2 regions of the Geobacillus sp. GHH01 genome follow, and region 1 is predicted to be linked to the other one. Evidence: predicted binding sites of a transcription regulator. Region 1 holds the regulator's gene; the other holds the start of a gene.
What was found. The regulator CtsR, encoded in region 1, represses protease genes until heat stress. The targets are predictions, from matches to a motif close to ATGGTCAATAAAGGTCAAACA.
Positions count from the first base shown of each region.

Region 1 (3,122 bases):
GGCTGTTCGCCCATTAAAGCGGTACGCGAGCTGGGTTCAGAACGTCGTGAGACAGTTCGGTCCCTATCCGTCGCGGGCGGAGGAAATTTGAGAGGAGCTGTCCTTAGTACGAGAGGACCGGGATGGACGCACCGCTGGTGTACCAGTTGTCCCGCCAGGGGCACCGCTGGGTAGCTATGTGCGGACGGGATAAGCGCTGAAAGCATCTAAGCGTGAAGCCCCCCTCAAGATGAGATTTCCCACCGCGCAAAGCGGGTAAGATCCCTCGAAGATGACGAGGTCGATAGGTCCGAGGTGGAAGCGTGGCGACACGTGGAGCTGACGGATACTAATCGATCGAGGGCTTAACCTAGAAAAGTGGAAGCGCCGCGATTAGCTCTCGAAGCCAAATGTTCTTCACCCGCAGGGGTGCTTGCACCCCGAGGGGGAAGGTTATTTGGCAGAAGAGAGCTAGGCGCTGGAACTGGACAGCAAGAAAAGTGGAGGCCGCCCGCTTATCGGCGAGGTGCGCTGGAGGGCCTGCGAGGAGGCTGTCGCCGCCGCAGCAGGACCGAAGCGTCGCGAGCCGATGGCGGCCGGAACTAGACAGTGAAAAGCGCAGGCGAGCGGGTCGCCGCGACGGGCAAATGTTCTTCGCCTGCAGGGATGTTCACATCCCGAAGGCGAAGGTTATTTGACCCCGAGCGGCGGCGAGCCGGAGCTGGACAATGCGAAAAGCGCAGGCGAGCGGCTTCTTCCTGAGCACGGTTATCTAGTTTTGAGGGAATGAAAAAGTCTTGACAACAGGTCAACTTTCCTTATAATAAGACTTGTCCATTGTTGCCTAGTGGCTATGGCGGAGGGGAAACACCCGTTCCCATCCCGAACACGGAAGTTAAGCCCTCCAGCGCCGATGGTAGTTGGGGCCAGCGCCCCTGCAAGAGTAGGTCGCTGCTAGGCAAAATGGAAAGCACGTCTTTTCTTTCCTTGGAAGAAAAGGCGTGCTTTTTCATTTATTCGGCTGCTTGACGTTTTATTGTCCAGAAAAACGGATATTCTATAGTTAGTTTTCCTTCTTTGGTCACTCTTGAAATTTTCCGTAATACATTGTATAGTAAGAGTAAGGTCAAATATAGTCAAAGTCAACGAATAGGCAGTGGGGTGTCCTTGTCAGCGGACGGCCCATCGCCAGGCAGCTTGGTTGTAAGGAAGGTGGTAGGTAGAGTGCCGAACATTTCCGACATCATTGAGCAATATTTAAAGCAAGTGCTCAATATGAGCGACCAAGATATCGTTGAAATTAAACGAAGCGAAATCGCTAATAAATTCCAATGTGTTCCGTCGCAGATCAACTATGTCATCAATACGAGGTTTACCCTTGAAAGAGGGTACATCGTCGAAAGCAAGCGCGGTGGCGGTGGGTATATCCGCATTATGAAAGTGAAGACAAAGAGTGAAGCACAGCTTATTGACCAGCTGCTCGAGCTTGTCGGCCACCGCATCAGCCAATCGAATGCTGAAGATGTGGTAAAACGTCTCGTTGAAGAAAAGGTAATTTCGGAGCGGGAAGCGAAAATTATGTTAAGCGCTATGGATCGTTCTGTTTTATATATCGATTTGCCCGAGCGGGACGAACTGCGGGCCCGCATGTTAAAAGCGATGCTGACGTCGCTGAAATACAAATAGGGGGAGGGGGAGGCATTGATTTGCCAAGAATGCAAGCAGCGGCCGGCCACGATGCACTTTACAAAAATTGTAAACGGAGAGAAAACGGAGTTCCATCTTTGCGAGCAATGCGCCAGAGAGCATGGCCATATGTTTACGTTCTACGGCAATGATGATTTTTCACTCAACAACTTGTTGGCGGGGCTTCTTAACTTTCAAGCGCCGATGAAAGAGATGACGGCGAACGCGTTTCCGAACCCGGATGTACTTCAATGTGAGACGTGCCAAATGACATACCATCAATTCACACAAATCGGGCGGTTCGGCTGCGCTAACTGCTACCGGACGTTTGCACGCTACTTGCCGCCGATTTTGAAACGGCTCCATAGCGGCAATACCGCTCATTCAGGAAAAATTCCGAAGCGAAAAGGCGGCGTTCTCCATTTGCGCAAGCAACTTGCTATGTTGAAACAAAAGCTTCAGGAGCTCGTCGCTCGTGAGGAATTCGAGCGGGCGGCCGAGGTGCGCGACCAAATCCGCTCGTTGGAGGATGAACTGCGTCGACGCGGAGAGGGGGATATGTAAGCGGTATGTCGTTCGAGAAGTTTTTCAATACGGCGGTCAGCGCGTGGATGAGCCAAGAGGGGCCGGATTCGGACATCGTCTTAAGCAGTCGCATCCGACTGGCGCGCAACATCGTTGACTTTCGTTTTCCAACGCTGTTTAGCAGTGAAGAAGCGATGCAAATCGTCGCGTTGTTTGAACGGACGTTCGCCCATCGTTCTTACGGAGGGGCAGGCCGCTTCGAGTTGTTGAAAATGTCGGAGCTTCAGCCGATTGAAAAACGGGTATTGGTAGAAAAACACTTAATTAGTCCGCATCTGGCTGAGGATTCGCCGTTTGGCGCTTGTCTGCTTTCGGAAAATGAAGAAATCAGCATCATGATCAACGAGGAGGATCATATCCGCATCCAATGCCTATTCCCGGGGTTGCAGCTTGCTGAGGCTCTCGAGGCGGCGAGCGAATTGGACGATTGGATTGAAGGGTATGTCAACTATGCCTTTGACGAGCGGCTTGGTTATTTAACGAGCTGCCCGACCAATGTCGGGACGGGATTGCGGGCTTCGGTGATGATGCATCTTCCGGCGCTTGTGCTGACGCAACAAATTAACCGTATTATTCCTGCCATCAACCAGCTTGGGCTTGTTGTCCGTGGAACATACGGTGAAGGGAGTGAAGCGTTGGGAAATATATTCCAAATTTCCAACCAGATCACGCTTGGGAAATCGGAGGAAGACATTGTTGCTGATTTGCATACGATCGTTCAGCAGCTGATCGCCCAAGAAAGAGCGGCTCGTCAGGCATTAGTGAAAACTTTGGGCATACAATTAGAAGACAAGGTGTTCCGTTCATACGGCATACTGGCCAACTGCCGCGTCATCGAATCGAAAGAAGCGGCGCAATGTCTGTCCGATGTT
Region 1 is NC_020210.1:95,664-98,785, forward strand. It holds rRNA gene GHH_RS00500 (23S ribosomal RNA) at 1-352, shown strand, start outside; rRNA gene rrf (5S ribosomal RNA) at 823-939, shown strand; gene ctsR (transcriptional regulator CtsR) at 1,204-1,665, shown strand; gene GHH_RS00515 (UvrB/UvrC motif-containing protein) at 1,681-2,229, shown strand; gene GHH_RS00520 (protein arginine kinase) at 2,235-3,122, shown strand, end outside.

Region 2 (3,122 bases), 780 kb from region 1:
CATCAGGTCGACGATCTCAAGCAAGTGCGCTTTTTCGAGCGGCTTGAACTCGATGATGGCGTCGAAGCGGTTCAAAAATTCCGGCTTGAAGTAGGCGCCGAGCGAGTCAAGGACGCTTGTTTGCCCGTTGCCCTCTTTTTCAAAGCCGACGGTGATTTTTTTATCGGTTGCGCCGGCGTTGCTTGTCGCAATGATGACGGTGTCTTTGAAGCTGACGGTGCGGCCTTGGCTGTCGGTTAAGCGGCCGTCTTCCAAAATTTGCAGGAAGATGTGCTGCACATCCGGGTGCGCTTTTTCAATCTCGTCAAGCAAGATGATGCTGTATGGGTTGCGGCGCACTTTTTCCGTCAGCTGTCCGGCTTCTTCAAAGCCGACATAGCCCGGCGGCGAACCGATCAGCTTCGAGACCGAATGTTTCTCCATGTATTCGCTCATATCGAGGCGAATCAAGGCGTCTTTTGTGCCAAACAGCTCCTCGGCGAGCGTTTTGGCGAGCTCCGTTTTCCCGACGCCGGTCGGGCCGACGAACAAGAACGAACCGATCGGGCGGTGTTTCGCTTTCAAGCCGGCGCGGCTGCGGCGAATGGCTTTCGCGACTTTTTTCACCGCTTCCGCTTGGCCGATCACTTTTTTCGCCAAGTTTTCTTCGAGATGTTTCATTTTTTCTTTTTCATCGGCTTGCAGTTTGCCGACCGGGATGCCGGTTTTCTCGGCAATGATTTGCTCGATGTCCGCCACATCGACTGTTGGGCGTTCTTGGGTGACGCCTTGCTCGAGTTGTTTTTCAAGCTTCAGCTCTTCAGCGCGCAGTTTCGCCGCCAATTCGTAGTTTTCTTCTTTCGCCGCTTGTTCTTTTTCTTTTGCGATTTGCATCAGCCGCTCTTGCAGCTGCTTTTCATCGGTCGGGCCGAGGCGCAAGTTCGCTTTCGAGCCGGCCTCGTCAAGCAAGTCGATCGCCTTGTCCGGGAGGAAGCGGTCTTGAATGTAGCGGTGCGACAATTTCACGCACGCTTCGATCGCTTCGTCCGTATAGCGGACATGATGGAATTGTTCGTATTTTGGCTGAATGCCTTTTAAGATGGCGATCGCTTCCTCAACGGTCGGCTCGTGGACGATGACCGGTTGGAAGCGGCGCTCAAGAGCCGCGTCTTTTTCAATTTGCCGGTATTCTTTGAGTGTCGTCGCCCCAACGACTTGCAGTTCGCCGCGGGCAAGCGCCGGTTTTAAAATATTGCCGGCGTCCATCGAGCCTTCAGCGGCTCCAGCACCGACGAGCAGATGGATTTCGTCAATGAACAAGATGATGTTTTTCCGCTCTTGCAGTTCGGCGATGAGCCGCTTCATCCGCTCTTCAAATTGACCGCGGATGCCGGTGTTGGCGACAAGCGACGCCACGTCAAGCAAGTACACGTCTTTGTTCAATAGTTTTTCCGGCACTTGCCCTTCGGCGATTTTCAGCGCGAGCCCTTCAACGATGGCTGTTTTCCCGACACCCGGCTCCCCGATCAACACCGGGTTGTTTTTGTTGCGGCGGTTTAAAATTTCGATCACGCGGGCGATTTCTTTGTCGCGGCCGATGACCGGATCGATCAAGCCCGCTTTCGCCATTTGCGTCAAGTTGCGGCCGAATTGATCCAAAAATCCACCGCCATGGCTTTGCGGGCGCTTCGCCATCGTTTTCGGCGCGCTCATTCCGGCGTTGGCGGCTGTGAACGGGCTAGTAAAGAAGTCATCAAAGGAAAACGGTGAAAAGCCGAAGTTCATCGGAATGGACAGTTGTTGTTTTTGCTTTTCATAGCATTCATGGCACAGGTGAAGTTGTTGTTTTTCCCCGTTCCATTGCAAGTTGACAAACACTGTTGCTTCACGTTGTTGGCATGCTTGGCATAGCATGAGACATACCCCCTTTTCTCTTATTCGGGATTTGACTTTGACTTTCTTTGACTTTCTGACTTTATTATACTTTGACCTTTTTTGACTTTCAAGTGTTTTGTACAAAAAAATTGTAATAACGATGAAATGTTTTTGAAAAAATGGTGAATACTAATGTAGGTGCGGCAAAGCTATGATAAAGTGAAAAACAGAAAAAGAGGCGGAAAAGACTCCGTCTTTGGTGCTCATGATGATCATGAATTTGAAGGAAAAAGGAGAAAGGTGAAGATGAGAAGACAGGTTGGTTTCGCGTTTGCTGTTGTACTTTTGGGGATGATGATCATGGCTGCTTGTACAAATCACAACAAGCAAGCCGAGACGCCGGCCGTGCTTGACGTGAAAATCGATGCGCCGGATCATATCGATTTGAACAAACCGACCAAGCTCGCCTGCGTCGTGACGTACGGCGGCGAAAAAGTAGACGATGCGAACGAAGTCAAGTTTGAAGTATGGAAGCATGGAAGCGACGAGCGGGAAATGCTTGAAGCGAAGCATGACGGCGACGGCCGATACTCGGTGGAAAAAACGTTCACCGAAGCGGGAACATATTCGGTGGTCGCCCATGTGACGGCGCGCGACATGCATAACATGCCGAAGAAAGATATTGTCGCCGGCAGCCCGGAACAGGCGGCGACGGCTGACGGTGCGCGCGAAAATTCCCAAGGCAGTGCTGAAGAACACCATCATGGCGCCGTCGCCATTTCGCTGTCGTCCCGTTCGTTCGAAGCCGGAAAACCGGCGGCATTGACCGTTCACCTCACCAAAGATGGGAAGCCGTTTACGAACGCCACCGTTCGCTTTGAAATTTGGCAGGCGGACAATAAGCATGAATTTGTGGATGCAGATGAAAAAGGAAACGGCGAATACGAAGCCATGGCCACGTTTGCCAACAAGGGAACGTATTCGGTGAAAGTGCACGTCGAAGGAAGCGGCGGGCTGCACGAACATCAAGTCGAACAGGTGACGGTTCATTGATGGAAACGCGATTTCACATCGCACGTCATATTCATGAAATGAAGAGAGTTTGCGGTGTGTGAGAAGGCATCTTGTCTCGGATGCCTTCTTTTTTCGTTCTGTCGTCTTTCTTGTCCATGCCGGACATATATATGGCAATAAAGCAACGGACAAGAGAGGGAGATGGAGGATTTGGGCAAGAGACACGAGTGGTCGGAAGCATGGCAAATCGCCGC
Region 2 is NC_020210.1:880,269-883,390, forward strand. It holds gene GHH_RS04500 (ATP-dependent Clp protease ATP-binding subunit) at 1-1,893, opposite strand, end outside; gene GHH_RS04505 (FixH family protein) at 2,161-2,907, shown strand; gene GHH_RS04510 (hypothetical protein) at 3,079-3,122, shown strand, end outside.
Region 2: GHH_RS04500 (ATP-dependent Clp protease ATP-binding subunit) is a predicted target of CtsR. The motif match lies at 1,962-1,982, and genes of this name have one in related genera.